2 regions of the Hydrogenophaga sp. R2 genome follow, and region 1 is predicted to be linked to the other one. Evidence: riboswitches for the same ligand, from Rfam matches in the RefSeq annotation. Region 1 holds a riboswitch; the other holds the start of a gene.
The links. A riboswitch is a leader RNA that binds a small molecule or an ion and turns the genes downstream of it on or off. The one in region 1 is predicted to bind thiamine pyrophosphate.
Positions count from the first base shown of each region.

Region 2: it holds a riboswitch for thiamine pyrophosphate, as region 1 does, so the genes downstream of both, thiC (phosphomethylpyrimidine synthase ThiC) here and WD026_RS03670 (TonB-dependent siderophore receptor) in region 1, are expected to answer to the same signal.

Region 1 covers NZ_JBBHZN010000001.1:747,480-755,329, forward strand. Annotated here, with positions in the region: gene WD026_RS03645 (YeeE/YedE family protein) at 1-387, shown strand, start outside; gene WD026_RS03650 (tRNA threonylcarbamoyladenosine dehydratase) at 384-1,217, shown strand; tRNA gene WD026_RS03655 (tRNA-Lys) at 1,302-1,377, shown strand; gene WD026_RS03660 (ATP-binding protein) at 1,569-3,749, shown strand; tRNA gene WD026_RS03665 (tRNA-Asn) at 3,820-3,895, opposite strand; gene WD026_RS03670 (TonB-dependent siderophore receptor) at 3,951-6,119, opposite strand; TPP riboswitch at 6,195-6,295, opposite strand; gene WD026_RS03675 (NAD(P)/FAD-dependent oxidoreductase) at 6,328-7,371, opposite strand; gene fdxA (ferredoxin FdxA) at 7,377-7,706, opposite strand; gene WD026_RS03685 (sulfate adenylyltransferase subunit 1) at 7,761-7,850, opposite strand, start outside.
Region 2 covers NZ_JBBHZN010000001.1:36,146-43,995, forward strand. Annotated here, with positions in the region: gene thiD (bifunctional hydroxymethylpyrimidine kinase/phosphomethylpyrimidine kinase) at 1-1,246, opposite strand, end outside; gene WD026_RS00170 (thiazole synthase) at 1,251-2,072, opposite strand; gene thiS (sulfur carrier protein ThiS) at 2,075-2,299, opposite strand; gene WD026_RS00180 (FAD-dependent oxidoreductase) at 2,296-3,411, opposite strand; gene thiC (phosphomethylpyrimidine synthase ThiC) at 3,415-5,322, opposite strand; TPP riboswitch at 5,426-5,536, opposite strand; gene WD026_RS00190 (sensor histidine kinase) at 5,546-6,880, opposite strand; gene WD026_RS00195 (response regulator transcription factor) at 6,858-7,562, opposite strand; gene WD026_RS00200 (PepSY domain-containing protein) at 7,559-7,850, opposite strand, start outside.

The DNA.
Region 1 (7,850 bases):
AGCAACACCGGCCGCATGGACGCGCTGACCTTCACCGCCCCCATGGCCTATGTGCAGGACTGGCTCATCTTCTACAGCGATGCCAGCAAGGTGCTCACCTTCGGCGTGGTCACCGTGGCCGGCGTGGTGCTGGGTGCGCTGGCCTGTGCGCTGATCGAAGGCAGCTTCCGCTGGGAAGGCTTTGCCAGCACCCAGGACACCGCGCTGCACATCGTCGGCGCCATCTGCATGGGTGTGGGCGGCGTCACCGCGCTGGGCTGCACCGTGGGGCAAGGCCTGTCGGGCCTGTCGACGCTGAGCCTGACCAGCGCGATCGCCGTGGCCGGCATCATGGTCGGCGCCGTGCTGGGCTTCCGTCTTCAGATCTGGTTGCTGGAGCGCGGGTGACCGGAGCCATCGAGCCCGCCGAGGCCGAGCTGTTCGAGCGCCGCTTCGGTGGTTTGCGCCGTCTCTACGGCGTGCAGGGTGCGCAGCGCGTCTTCGATGCCCACGTCGTCGTCGTCGGACTGGGCGGCGTGGGCTCCTGGAGCGCCGAAGCGCTGGCCCGCAGCGGCGTGCGCCGCCTCACGCTGATCGACATGGACCATGTGGCCGAGTCCAACATCAACCGGCAGATCCACGCACAGCTGGGCACGCTGGGGCAGGCCAAGATCGAAGCGCTGCGCGACCGCATCCACAGCTACCACCCGGACTGCAGCGTGCAGTGCATCGACGACTTCGTCTCGCCGGACAACTGGCCCGGCCTGCTGGGTGCCGAGACGCCCGATGCCGTCATCGACGCCTGCGATCAGGTCAAGGCCAAGACCGCCATGGCGGCCTGGTCGTGGCACACCGGCGTGCCGCTGGTGGCGGTGGGGGCGGCCGGTGGCAAACGCCAGGCCGAGCGCATCGAGATCGGCGATCTGGCCAGCGTCACCCACGACCCGTTGCTGGCGCAGCTGCGCTACCGGCTCCGCAAGGTGCACGGCGGTGCCCGCCAGGGACCCATGAACGTGGCCTGTGTGTTCAGCCGCGAGACCGTGGCCCCGCCCGATCCCTCGTGCGGGCTCGATGCGGGCGACGGCAGCCTGAACTGCCATGGCTTCGGCTCGGTGGTGAGCGTGACCGCCAGCGCCGGCCTGGCCGCAGCCGGATGGGTGATGAACACACTCGCCGCAGGAAATTTGCGAAAAGTGAAGCCCTCTTCAAAAACACCCAAAAATGACGCTATAATTTGAGGCTTCGCAGGGTGCACTGAACGATGTTCAGCAAGCTCGGTGAAGGAGCCAAGGCCGCTTGCAAAAGCACCGCCAAGGCAGTGTGGGACGTTAGCTCAGTTGGTAGAGCAGCGGACTTTTAATCCGTTGGTCGGCAGTTCGAGCCTGCCACGTCCTACCAGAGATCGAAGGGGTCTGACCGCAAGGTCAGGCCCCTTTTCTTTTGGCGTGGGGCGTCCGGTGCCGATGTGTGCGCAGGCCCTGCACACGCGACGTGGATTGCATCACGCAAGCCGGGCCAGTTCCGAGGGCGATGCGGGGTCTTGGGCGGATAGGCCCCAAGTTGGGGCGGATACTGCCGATGCAGCAGATATGCCCTTTACCCGCCTGTTCACGCGCGATGCCGACGCGCCCCCCTTCGATGCCATGGACGAGGCCATGCGGCTGTCCAGTGCCGGCGTGCGCGTGGCCGCTGAGGTGTTGTCCGGCGATGCGCCGCCCATGCATGTGGTGCAGCGTTATTGCGAAGCGGTGGTGCAGGCGTCCACCCATCTGTCCCTGGCCTGGTGCTGGTTCGGCCCTGCCAACTCCCCTGTGATCCGACCCATGGTCAGCGCCGGTCGAGCTGCGGATTGGGCGCGGCACATGCGGATCGAGCGCAACTGGCTGACCCGTCGCGGGCCTGCGTTGCGCACTGTGGAGAACGGCCAGAGCGAGACGGTGGCGATTTCGCGCTTTGCGGTCTGGGGTCCTTGGCGCCGTCTGGCTCAGGATCACCAGGTCCGTTCGGTGCGCTGCATTCCGCTGCGGGGTGAATCGCCGTCCCGCTCCGGGATTCTGGTGGTGTACGCCGATGCGCCGGATTATTTCAATGTCCTGGGCCGTTACTTCGACGATCTGGGGCAGCTGTTTGCTTCGGTCCTGCTCAACCGCGAGGCGGCCGAAGCCTCGGCCCAACACTACCTCCACCGGCTGGAGCTGGCCGCCGATGTGGGGGCCCTGGGCATCTGGGAACTCGACCTGAAGTCACGCACCTTCACGGCCGACCGGCGTCTGACCGACATGATGGCGCTGCCCCCCAACGCCGAAGAGAACCGGCTTTCTGCGGTGCTGGATCGCATCCACCCGGACGACCGGGAGGCGGTGCAGACAGCGCTGGCCGCCGCAGCCGCCCACGAGCCGCCCATTTCGGTGGAGTTCCGGGTGGAGTTTCCGGGCGGGGAGATGCGCCACATCCTGGGGCGTGCCATCGGGCTGCGGGATCCGGATGGGCGACCGACCACCCTGGTGGGGGCCAATGTCGACATCACCGACCAGAAGCGGGTGGAAGAAACCCTGCAGCAGGCGCGCGATGCGGCCGTGGCCGCCAGCCGCGCCAAGAGCGACTTCCTGGCCAACATGAGCCACGAGATCCGCACGCCCATGAACGGTGTGCTGGGCATGACCGGGCTGGCGCTGGAGCTCGCCACCGACCCGGCCCAGCGCGAATACCTGTCGCTGGTGCGGAGTTCGGCCGACGGCTTGATGGGCGTCATCAACGAGATCCTGGACTTCTCCAAGATCGAGGCCGGCCACATGCACACCGAGATGTCGGACGTGGAGGTGCGTTCATGGCTGGACGAGATCGTCCGGCCCCTGCAGATGCGCGCCTGCGAGAAAGGCCTGAACCTGCAGGTGGATCTGGCGCCCGACCTGCCGCCGGTGCTGCGCACCGACGCGCTGCGGGTCCGGCAGATCATCAACAACCTGGTGGGCAATGCCATCAAGTTCACCGCGCAGGGCGGGGTGACGCTGCGCATCCATCCCGTCAAAGGTCCGTCGCCCGATGCGCTCACGCTGGCACTCGACATCGTCGACACCGGCATCGGCATCGCACCGGAGAAGCAGGCGCTGATCTTCGAACCCTTCAGCCAGGCCGACGGCAGCATCACGCGCCAGTTCGGCGGCACCGGTCTGGGCCTGTCCATCTGCCACCGCCTGTGCACGCTGCTGGGCGGCACCATCGGCCTGGACAGCACCGTGGGACAAGGGACCACCTTCCGGGTGCGTCTGCCCGTGGTGGCAGTGCCGCTATCCTCAGGGCCGACCGCTGTCCAGGAAGCACCCGCCATGAGCATCCCGCCCCATGTTCCCGCCACCGTGCCTGCCACCCCCCGCGCCGCTGCCACACCCGACTCGGCCGGCAGCTCGCTGCGCATCCTGCTGGCCGAGGATCACCCGGTGAACCAGAAGGTGGCCCAGATCATGCTGACCAAGAGCGGCCACACGGTGGAGGTGGCGGCCGATGGTGGGCAGGCCGTCGAGGCAGCGCGGCGTGGCGGCTTCGATCTGATCCTGATGGACATGCAGATGCCGGTGCTTGACGGCCTGGAAGCCACGCGGCGCATCCGCGCCGAAGAGGCCGAGCAGCAGCGCCCGCGCGTGACCATCATTGCCATGACCGCCAACGCCCGCGAAGAAGACCGCCACACCTGCCTGGCCGCCGGCATGGACGACTTCGTGAGCAAGCCCATCCGCATGGCCAACCTGGTGGAAAAGCTGCGGGCGCTCTGAGCCTGCGCTGGCTGCTGGCACAGCGGGCAAGAAAAAAGCCCTTGCATCGCTGCAAGGGCTTTTGAATTTCTGGCTCCCCGACCTGGACTCGAACCAGGGACCTGCGGATTAACAGTCCGTCGCTCTACCGACTGAGCTATCAGGGAACAGCCTCAAATTATAGCGTCATTTTTTCGGTTTTCTAAGCGACGTTCAACTTTCTCAAAATTGTGTCTCGAAGGCCACGCGCAGCGTGCGGGACGCGGCCGGGAACAGGTAGATGTGTTCGTACTGGAACGGCGCTTCCTGGAAGTAGCGGCGGTTGAACACGTTGTCCACGGCCAGCACCCAGCTGGCGGGGCGGCCCTGCACGCGGGTGTCGTAGCGCAGTGCGGCATCGACCCGGGTCCACGAACCGAGTTCGAGCTGGTTGTCCGGCGTGATGGCGCGCCGGCCTTCGTGGCTGAGATGGGCGCTGGCCTTCAGGCCGGGGACCGATTCGATGGCGCGGCTCACGTTGCTGCGCAGCACCCAGCGCGGCACGTTGGTGGGGCGCAGGCCGTTGAGCGTGGGGTTGATGGTGCTGCCCAGGCGCTCGGCGTCGATCCAGGTGAGGCTGGCGTTGTAGTCCCACAGGCCGGCGGTGCGGCCGCCGCCGAGTTCCAGGCCCTGGTGGCGGGCCGATCCGTCGATCACGCGGGTGCAGCTGTTGGGCGTGCCGCTGCAGGCGGGCTGGTCGCCGCTCAGGGGGCGGTCGATGCGGAAGTAGGTCAGGTTCCAGCGGGCGCTGTCGCTGGCCGAGCGCAGGCCCATCTCCCACTGCCGGCTCTTGAGCGGCGGCAGGGCCTGGCCCTGGTTGGTGTAGCGGGCCCGGCCCGGCGCCACTTCGGATTCCACACCCTGGCCCCAGCTGGCATACGCCGTACGCTGCTCGTCGAGCTTGAAGGTGGCGGCCAGCCACGGGGTGGTGAAGTGGTCCTGGTAGCTGGTGGCGCGAGGATCGTTGCCGGTGCGGGCGCTGTCGCGCTCCAGCCGGGTGTGGCGCAGGCCCAGCCAGGTGTGCAGGGCGGGTGACCACTCGATGTGGTCGGTGGCAAACCACTCGGTGCTGCGCTCGGTGCGGTTGGTGAAGGGGTCGACGATCTGCGGGTTCGGTGCCAGGGCGGGCAGGGTGAACAGGTTGCCGCCGGCGATGAAGCCCGAGTCGTTGGCGCGGGTCTGGCCGCGCAGGGTGAAGCGGCTGACCAGCACGCCGGCGCTCACCTTGTGGCGCAGGCCGCCGGCCTCGACGTCGCCGTTGATGCGCCACTGCGCGGCGTTCGTGGTGCGCCGCTCGTTCTCGCTGCGGTAGTCGTAGAGGTCGAAGTCGCCGTTGCTGCAGTAGCGGTCGAAGTTGCCTTCGGCGCTGCAGCCGTAGGGGTAGGCCAGGTAGTCGTCGGTCTTGAGCCGCTGTGTGCCCAGCTGCGCCTGCCAGTTCCACTGGCTGTTGATGGCCTGGGTGAAGCGCAGGCTGCCGCTGAAGTTGCGGAAGTCGGTCGGCTGCGACCACGGCTGGCTGTTGATGTTGATGCGCGGATCGGCCGGGGGCAGGGCGGTGCCCAGCAGGCTCAGGCCGGGCACGGTGGCCTGGCGGCGGCGGCTGATCTCGAACTCGCCTTCGAGCAGGCTGTCGCGCGAGAGGCGGGCGTCCATGGCCAGGGCCAGCAGGCCCCGTTTGCCTTCGGTGCCCTGGGCTTCGGTGTTCAGGCGTTCACCGGCGATGTTCAGGCGCCAGCCCAGGTCGCCGTCGGCGGCGCGTCCGCTCATGTCCAGGTGGACCAGGGCGTTGCCGTCTTCGTTCACTTCGGTGCGCAAGCTGCGTTGCGGCTGGGCCGTGGGCCGCTTGACCACCAGGTTGATCAGGCCGCCCGGTGCGCTGGTGCCGGCCTGGATGCCGCTGGTGCCCTTGAGCAGTTCCACCCGCTGCAGGTGGTCCAGGGGCAGGCTGGTCTCGGCGCTGATGGGCAGGCCTTCGCGGCGGAAGTTGTAGGTGTTGTCGATGACGAAGCCGCGCACGCTGGCGTAGTCGTAGTAGCCCACGGCGTTGTAGGCGTCGCTCACCGAGGCGTCGAGCTGGTAGAGGTCGCTGATGCGCCGCGCGCCGACGTCACTGATGGTGCGGCTGTCGATCACGGTGGTGCTGATGGGCACGCTGGCGGCCGGCTGGTCGCCGAAGCCGGTCACGTCGGCCGGGGCGGTGCTGGGGGCGCTGCGGATGGTGACCGCGGGCAGCGTCACCTCGGCGCTCTGGGCATGGGCCGGGGCATGCAGTGCGGCCAGACAGGCCAGGCTGATGAAGGACAGCGCCGCGGGTTGCCGCGGGCGGGGGGAGTGGTGGTCGGGTTGTGCCATATCGTGTGTCCGGGAGGACGGGTCATGGCAGGTGGGCTGGGCCGGCACCACAGGGCACGGGCGGACGCCGGCATGCGGTGCTGACTTTTGCTTCCCTGCGCGAGGATTACCTCAATCAGGTTCAAAGGGACTTTCTCAGTCGCGGCCTGTCGGCCGCAACACCCCTAGCGGATGCACCCCACTCTTGAAGTGCGGGCGTGATTCTAGTTCAGCCGCTCACCCCCAGCAGCCGGTGGAGTTTGGGGCTGGTGGTGGTGTACTGCAGCAGCGTGCGCTGCTCGGGGAACAGCCGGGCAGCGGCGGCGAAGGCGGCCAGCGTGGCCTCGTGGAAGCCGCAGAGGATGAGCTTCTTCTTGCCCGGGTAGGTGTTGATGTCGCCCACGGCATGGATGCCGGGCACGCTGGTCTCGAAGCCGGCGGTGTCCACCACCAGCTGCTTGCGCTCCATGGCCAGGCCCCAGTCGGCGATCGGCCCCAGGCGCGGCGACAGGCCCAGGCAGACCAGCAGCGTGTCCAGCGGCTGCACCACGGTGCGGTCGTCGGGGGTGACGAGTTCGATGCCGGTGAGCCGGCCGTCCTGCACCTGCAGGCCCAGCGGCTGGCCGATGCAGCGCCGGATGCGACCTTGTTCGCTCAGGGTCTGCAGCAGGGCCAGGCTGGGCTCGTCGGCCTGGAACACGTCGCGGCGGTGCAGCAGGGTGATGGAGGCGGGCGGCGTGGCGGCATCGGCCAGGCGCAGGGCCCAGTCCACCGCGTGCTCGTCGCCGCCATGCACCACCACGTTCTGGCCGGCGAAGGCCTCTGCGTCGTGCGGACGGTGGAACACCTGGCGGCCCTCGAAAGCCTCGATGCCGTCGAGCTTGAGCGGGCGGGCCTGGAAGGCGCCCACGCCAGCGGCGATGAACACACTGCGCGCCAGAAAGGCGGTGCCGGCGGAGGTGTGCACGTCGAAGCGGCCGTCGTCGCGCGCCGAGAGCGCGGCCACGGTCTGGCCCAGGTGCAGGCTGGGGGCGAAGGGCCGCACCTGCTGCTGCAGCCGGTCCATCAGTTCCTGGCCGCTGCACACCGGCAGGCCGGGGATGTCGTAGATGGGTTTGCCGGGGTAGAGCTCGGCGGGCTGACCGCCGCCCCGGGGCAGCGCGTCGATCACATGGCAGCGGATGTCCTGCAGCCCCAGCTGGAACACCTGCCACAGGCCCACCGGACCTGCGCCGATGACCAGCGCATCGGTCTCGATGGGTGCGCCGGTCATGGCCTTCAGCGGATCAGCTGGTCCAGCTTGCCGGTCTTGTCTTTCCAGTCGTCGGCGTCCGGCAGGGGCGCCTTGCGCTTGGTGATGCTCTTCCAGCCGGGCAGGCGGGCCAGTTCGGCGTTGATGGCCGTCATGTGCACCTGGTCCTTGGGCAGGTCTTCCTCGGCGTAGATGGCGCTCACCGGGCACTCGGGGATGCAGACCGCGCAGTCGATGCACTCGTCCGGGTCGATGGTGAGGAAGTTCGGGCCTTCGCGGAAGCAGTCCACGGGGCAGACATCGACGCAGTCGGTGTATTTGCAGCGGATGCAGGCTTCGGTGACAACGTGGGTCATGGTGTGGGCGGAATTCGGGGGAAAACCGGATTTTAGGGGGTTCGGCGCCGGTCTTCAGCGCACCAGCACAGCGCCCGCAGTGCGGTGGCTGGCGGTGTCCACCAGCACCAGCGAACCGAGCTGGCGCGAGCGGGCAAAGGGCAG
Region 2 (7,850 bases), 710 kb from region 1:
GGCACAGCTCCCACAGGCTGTGCGAGCTCAGCCCCAGCGACACGCCGGCCGCGCGCGCCCGTGCCAGGGTGTGGTGGTCGGCGGCGTCCAGCGCGAGCAGATCCTCCTGGCCCAGGTGCAGGGCCGCGGCACCCAGTTCCAGCGCCAGCCGCCAGTGGTCGTTGATGACCACCGGCACGCCGCTGCGCTGCCCGGCCGCGATGGCCCGGGTCAGCTCGGCGCGCAGATGCTCGGGTGCCGCGGTGCCGTCGTCGGTCTTGATGCGCAGCTGCACCATGGCGGCGCCGCCGGCGATGCAGGCTTCCGCCCGTTCAGCGGTATCGACGATGGCGTACACGCCCTGCGGGCGCTCTGTGGTCCCGGCCGGCGTGGTGGCCCACGGTGGCAGGGTGTCGCCGATGGAGAGCACCGGCAGCAGCGAGGGATCGCTGCCGAAACCGCGGGTGGCGATCACCGGGCCGGCGCCGCGGCCTACGGCCCGGGCGTGGCGCAGTGCTTGAGTGGCCAACATTTTGCCCAGCACGGCGGCATCGGTGCCCACCCAGCCGAGTGCCATGGCGGCTGCTGCGCCACTGGCCAGTGTGCAGCCGGTGCCATGGTTGTGCGGCGTGTCCAGCCGGGGCAGGGCCAGCCAGCCCCGGGCGTGTGGCGTGTCCAGCCAGTCGCACGACAGATCACCCCCGTCGTCGCCGCCGGTGATCAGCACGGCTTCGCCGCCCAGCGCCCGCAGTGAAGCCGCGAGTGCGGGGGCCGGTGTGGCATCGGTCTGCGGTAATCCGAGCAAGGCCAGCGCTTCGCGCCGGTTGGGGGTGGCCAGGCTGGCCCTGGGCAGCAGCCAGCGCACCAGGGCTTGCCGGAGCGCGTCGTCGGCCAGGGTGGCGCCGGTGGTGGCCCGCAGCACCGGATCCACCACCACCGGCAGCGGGCCTTGTTCGCGCAGCCGGTCGATGCGCCGGGCCAGCGCCTGCACCTGGTCGGGGTCGCCCAGCAGGCCGGTCTTGATCGCGCGTGGTGGCAGGTCTGCCTGCAGCGTGTCGAGCTGGGCTTCGAACAGATCGGCAGGGACCGCTGCCACGCGGGTGACTGCCGTTGTGCTCTGGGCGGTGATGGCGGCCAGTACCGGGCACAGATGCACACCAAAAGCATCGGCCGCGCGCTGGTCGGCCGACAGGCCGGCACCGCCGCCGCTGTCGTGGCCAGCCACGCTCCAGATCACGGTGGGCGAGGGGTTCTGTGGGTGGTTCATGGCGTCATCCGATCAGCATCGGGCGTCCGACCACCGGCGTGCTGGCCACGGCCATGGCCTGGGGCGTCAGGGTGCCGCTCTGGAAGGCCAGGCGCCCGGCCTTTACCGCGTGGGCAAAGGCCCGGGCCATGCCCACCGGATCGCGGGCCTGGGCCACGGCCGAATTGAGCAGCACCGCGTCGAAGCCCATCTCCAGTGCCTGTGCCGCATGGCTGGGGGTGCCGATGCCGGCATCGACGATAAGCGTGGCATCGGGCAGCCGCTCGCGAAGCGTGCGCAGGGCCCACGGGTTGAGCAGGCCTTGGCCGGAGCCGATGGGCGCCCCCCACGGCATGAGCACCTCGCAGCCGGCGTCCAGCAGGCGCTGGCAGCTCACCAGGTCGTCGGTGCAGTAGGGGAACACCGCAAAGCCCTCGCGCACCAGTTCGGCGGCGGCATCCAGCGTGCCCCAGGGGTCGGGCTGCAGGGTGTGTTCGTCGCCCACCACTTCCAGCTTGATCCAGTGCGTGCCGTACAGCTCGCGCGCCATGTGGGCCAGTGCAACGGCCTCGCGGGCGCTGCGGCAGCCGGCGGTATTGGGCAGCAGGTGCGCGCCGCGCTCGCGCAGGCCGGGCAGCAGCTGGCCGATGAAGCCGTTGTCGCCACCGCCGGCCAGCACCCGGCGCAGGCCCACGGTGACCACCTGCGTGCCGGCCGCGCGCAGGGCCACCTCCAGCACGGCGGGCGAGGGGTAGCCGGCGGTGCCCAGCAGCAGGCGGCTGTGCAGTGCGGTGCCGTACACCGTCCAGGGGGTGTCGGCGCGGGGCGGCGTATCGTCGAGGTGCATGGTCAGCCTCCGGTGATGGCTTCAAAGGTGGTGACGCGGTCGCCGGCCGCCAGCACCGTGCCGGCCCGCGCGGTGCGCGGCACGAAGCGCTGGTTGACGGCGGTGGCCACCGCATCGGGCGGCGTGCCATGCAGGGCCAGCAGATCGGCCAGCGTGGTGCCGGCGGGCACGGTGTGCGGATGGCCGTCGAGTTCGACGGTGTTGAATGCAGGGGCAGGGTGGTTCATGCGGGGACTCCTTCGGATGGATGGACCGGCTGCAGCGCGTCGGTGCTCAACCCGGCCATGCACAGGGCGTCCTGTACCAGTGCCGGGGCGATCAGCCAGCCGTGGCGGAACAGACCATTGATCTGCAGCAGGCCGCTCTGGTGATGCAGATGCGGAAGGTGGTCGGGCGTGGCCGGACGCAGATGGGTGTCGTGGTGCAGCAACCGGGCCTCGGCCAGTTCGGGCAGTACGCTGTGGGCCGCGCTCATCAGCTCTACGGCGGTGCGCAGGCTGATGGGGGAACGGTCCTCACTCTCGATCTCGCTGGCGCCCACCGCCACCACATCGCCGGGTCGGGGCACCAGGTAGATGCGGTGGCGTGGGTGCAGCAGCCGCACAGGCCGGTGCAGCACCCCACCGGGCGCGTGCAGCCACAGGATCTCGCCGCGCACGCCGCGCAGCGTGAGGCCGGTGCTGCGTGCGCCGAGGCCACGCACGTCGATGGCCAGGTCGCAGGGCAGGGTGGTGCCGTCGTCCAGGGTGATGGCGCCCGGGTGCACCTCGGTGGCCTGCCGGCCCCAGTGCCACTGCACGCCCGCGGCGTGTTCGGCCAGCGCCTGCAGCAGCTCGCGCGGCATGACCTGGCCTTCGCCCGGCAGCAGCCAGCCCTGCAGGCCGCTGGCCAGCGCCGGCTCCAGCGCCCGCAGGGCATCGGCGCTCAGGGCCTGCGCTGCATCCTTGCCGGCGGAGGCCTGCAGCCGGGCCAGCACGCGTTGCGCGCTGCCCAGGTCGCTGCGGTGGGCCAGCAGCAGGCTGCCGTGGCAGCGCAGCAGCGGTGGGTTGGCCGGCAGGGCCTCGGCCACCGCCGCCCACAGGGGCAAGGAACGCCAGCCCAGGGCCGCGATACGGTCATCGGCATGGTCGAGTTCGGCCAGCGGGCTGAGCATGCCGGCGGCGGTGAAGCCGGCGGCCCGCTGCGCGGACGACACGGCCCCTGCGCCCGAGGCCGATAGCGGCGGTGCCTGTGGCCCGGCCGCCGGATCGACCACACACACCTCATGGCCGGTGCGCGCCAGCTGCCAGGCCAGCAACCGGCCCAGCACGCCGGCGCCGGCAATGCCGATGCGGGCCATGGTTCAGTCCTTGCGCGGGGTGATCGAACCGACCGGCACGTAAAACTCGCCGCCAGCCGCCCGGAATTCGGCGCTCTTGGCCGCCATGCCGTCGCTCAGCGCCTGCTGTTCGCTCAGACCCTTGGCAGCCGCGTAGTCGCGCACGTCCTGGGTGATTTTCATGGAGCAGAACTTGGGGCCGCACATGCTGCAGAAGTGCGCTTCCTTGGAGGCGTCCTTGGGCAGCGTTTCGTCGTGGTAGGCCTCGGCCGTCATCGGGTCCAGGCCCAGGGCGAACTGGTCGCGCCAGCGGAACTCGAATCGGGCCTGGCTCATGGCGTCGTCGCGGGCGCGGGCACCAGGGTGGCCCTTGGCCAGGTCGGCGGCATGGGCTGCGATGCGGTACGCCACGATGCCTTGCTTCACATCGTCGCGGTCGGGCAGGCCCAGGTGTTCCTTGGGCGTGACGTAGCACAGCATGGCCGTGCCCATCCAGCCGATCATGGCCGCGCCGATGGCGCTGGCGATGTGGTCGTAGCCCGGGGCGATGTCCATGGTGAGCGGCCCCAGCGTGTAGAAGGGTGCCTCGTGGCAGTGCTTGAGCTGCTCGTCCATGTTGGCCTGGATCAGGTGCATGGGCACATGGCCGGGGCCTTCGATCATGGTCTGCACATCGTGCTTCCAGGCGATCTGTGTGAGCTCGCCCAGGGTGCGCAGTTCGGCGAACTGGGCTTCGTCGTTGGCATCCGCCTGCGAGCCGGGTCGCAGGCCGTCACCCAGCGAGAAGGTCACGTCGTAGGCCTTCATGATCTCGCAGATCTCTTCGAAGTGCGTGTGCAGGAAGTTCTCGCGGTGGTGGGCAATGCACCACTTGGCCAGGATGGAGCCGCCCCGGCTGACGATGCCGGTGCGCCGGTTCGCGGTGAGGTGGATGAAGGCCAGCCGCAGCCCGGCATGGATGGTGAAGTAGTCCACCCCCTGTTCGGCCTGTTCGATCAGCGTGTCGCGGAACAGCGGCCAGCTCAGGTCTTCGGCGACGCCACCCACCTTTTCGAGTGCCTGGTAGATGGGTACGGTGCCGATGGGCACCGGGCTGTTGCGCACGATCCAGTCGCGCGTGGTGTGGATGTGGCGGCCGGTGGACAGGTCCATGACCGTGTCGCCACCCCAGCGGATGGACCAGACCAGCTTTTCCACCTCTTCCTCGATGCTGGAGGTGACCGCCGAGTTGCCGATGTTGGCGTTGATCTTCACCTTGAAGTTGCGGCCGATGACCATGGGCTCCAGCTCGGTGTGGTTGATGTTGGCCGGGATCACGGCCCGGCCGCGTGCCACCTCGTCGCGCACGAACTCGGGGGTGATGACATCGGGGATGCTCGCGCCGCGCGGGTCGCCGCGCAAGCGAGCCTCGCGGGCGGTATCGCCCAGGTACTGCTGCATCCATTCGCGCCGGCCGTTCTCGCGGATGGCGATGTACTCCATCTCCGGCGTGACGATGCCCTGGCGTGCGTAGTGCATCTGGGTCACGTTGGCGCCGCTGCGGGCGCGGCGCGGGGTGCGTTGCAGACCGGCGGCCTGTTCGCGCAGGGCGGCCATGCGCTGCAGCTGCACTGCGTCGGGTGCTTCGCCGCGCACGCCGTCGTCGAGCTGCTGGGGCGTGCGCCCGGCATAGGCTTCGGTGTCGCCGCGCGCGTTGACCCAGGCTGCCCGCACCGGCGGCAGGCCCCGCCGCACATCGATGTTCACCGACGGGTCGGTGTAGGGGCCGGAGGTGTCATACACCACCACCTGTTCGCCGTTGGTGAGCGCGATCTCGCGCATGGGCACCTGCACGCCGGGCTGCTGGCCAGGCACGAAGATCTTGCGGGACTGCGGGAAGGGCTCGCGACTGATGGCGGGGCCATCGACGGGGAAGCGGTCGGGTGCGTTCATGGTGGGCTCCTGGGTGGACGACGCGGTGGCAAAGGTGCTCCGGAGGTCCACCCGCCCGACCGTGGAGCGGCCCGTCGCGCAGACGGGACCACATCCACATGCCCGGGAGGGCATGCGCTCTTCTTACGCCGGTACTGACCGGATCAAGTTCACGGGTTCGGCAGATGCCGTCTCAGCGCCGGACCTTGCGGTCCGTGCACCCCGGAGCGAGGCGAAGTGTAGTTCAGGGCAGCTGCAGCACCGCACAAAGCCCGCCGGCCGGGGCGGTTTCCAGGCTCAGACTGCCGCCGTAGGTGTCGGCAATGTCGCTCACGATGGCCAGTCCCAGACCATGGCCTTCGGCCTGCTGGTCGAAACGCTGGCCGCGCTGCAGCGCCGCGTCGCGGGCCTGCGGTGGCAGGCCGGGGCCGTCGTCCTCGATGCGCACGACGATGCCGCCCTCGGCCGGCGTCACCGCCACGGTGACCGCGCTGCGGGCCCACTTGCCGGCGTTGTCCAGCAGGTTGCCCAGCATCTCCTCCAGGTCGGCCGGCGATCCGTTCCAGAAAACCCCGTCGTCCGCCTGCAGGGTCCAGGCCAGGCCCCGTGGCGCGTGCAGCCGCTGCACCAGCGCGAGCACCTGGCGCACGGCAGCGCCGGCATCGGTGCGTTCCACGCTGCCGGCCCCGCTGGCCAGGCGCGCCAGGTGGCGGTCGATCACGCGTTCCATGGCGCGGGTCTGGGCCTGCAGCGCGGCCGGGTCGGGTGCGCTGCGCTGCGCTTCGAGCGAGAGCACGGCCAGTGGCTTCTTGAGTGCGTGGCTGAGGTCGGCGGCCTGGTGGCGGGCGCGTTCCACCACCCGGGCGTTGCGCTCCAGCACCGCATCCAGCGTGCGGGCCAGCGGGTCCAGGTCGGGGCCGAAGCCCGGTTCGTCCGACACCGCCTTCTGGCGCCCCTCGCGCACCGCCCCCAGGCTGCGCTGCAGCCGCTGCAGGGGGCGCAGGCCCAGCCGCGCCTGCACCCGGGTGGCCACCGCCACGGCCAGCAGGAACAGCACCTGGGCCAGCAGCAGCACCCGGTCGATGCGGTCCAGGTCGACCAGCACCTGGTCCATCGGCCCGAACACCCGCAGCGTGGCCGGCATGCCCAGCGCATCGATGTCCTGCTCCAGCACCAGCAGGCGCTCCTGGCGCGGCCCGTGGGCCTGCAGCAGCAGCCCGGAGCGCCCCGGCACGGCGGTGTCGCGCGGCACGGCCAGGGTGGCGTCCCACAGCGAGCGCGAACGCAGCTGCCCGCCCTGGTGGTCGATGGTCCAGTACCAGCCCGAGAAGATGGCGTTGAACTCCAGCAGCTGGCTGCTGAAACTGGGGTCGTTCAGGCGGCCGTCGGCCACCAGCTCGGCCTCGATGCGTTCGGCCCGGTCGGCCAGCTCGCCCTCCAGGCTGCGCAGCACCACGGTGTGCAGCTCGGTGCGCAGCCACCAGCCCGCGGCCCCCGAGCACAGCAGCGCGGCCAGCAGGCCCAGCACCGTCAGGCGCCCGGCCAGGCTGAGCCGCTCAGTCCGGCGTGGGGCCGGCATGGTCGTGCTGCAGCCGGTAGCCGCGCCCGCGCTCGGTGTGGATGAGGGCGTGGGGGGCGAGCTTGCGGCGGATGCGGCCGATCAGCACGTCCAGGCTGTTGGAGTCCGGATCGAAGTCGCGGGCATACACATGGCGCACCAGTTCGTCGCGGGTGACCAGGGCGCCCGGGCGGGTGATGAGATGGGCCAGGATGCGCTGCTCCTGCGCCGTGAGGACCAGTGGCTGGCCGTCCAGGCTGAAGGTGGCGGCCACGGTGTCGTAGCTCAGCGGGCCCTGGTGCACCACCGGGCGAGGCAGGCCCACCTGGCGGCGCTGCAGCACCCGCAGCCGGGTGACCACTTCTTCCATCAGGAAGGGCTTGGTGAGGTAGTCGTCGGCACCGGCCTGGAAGGCTTCGAGCTTGTCGCTCCAGCGCCCCCGCGCGGTGAGCACCAGCACCGAAAAGCTGCGGCCGCGCGAACGCCACTGGCGCAGCACCGACAGGCCGTCCAGCCCCGGCAGGCCCAGGTCGAGCACGGCCACGTCCACCGCACCCGGTGCGCCCGGCGCGCCCGTGTCGTGCACCCGTTGCAGCGCCGAGGGGCCGTCGTGGCAGTGTTCCACCACCATGCCCTCGCGCGACATGGCCTCGCTCATGCCGCGCGCCAGCGCCACATCGTCTTCCACCAGCAATACTTTCATCGGCGAGGCTCGGTGTCGTTGATGATCTGGCCGGTGGTGGCATCCACCAGCAGCGTCAGGCGGCGACCCTGCGCCGTGAGCAGGGCCATGTCGTAGTACAGGCGGCCGGACGGCTCGCGGCGCAACTCCAGCTCGGTCGCGCGGGCGGCATAGCGCGCCTCCAGCGGCTCCAGCAGGCTGGCCAGGGGCATGAGCCGCCCGACCGCGCTGCGGTCGGGTACCGGCAGGTCCAGCGTCGCGCCACTGTATGCATCCAGCCGCAGCACCTGGCGCTGGCCGCTGGCCTGC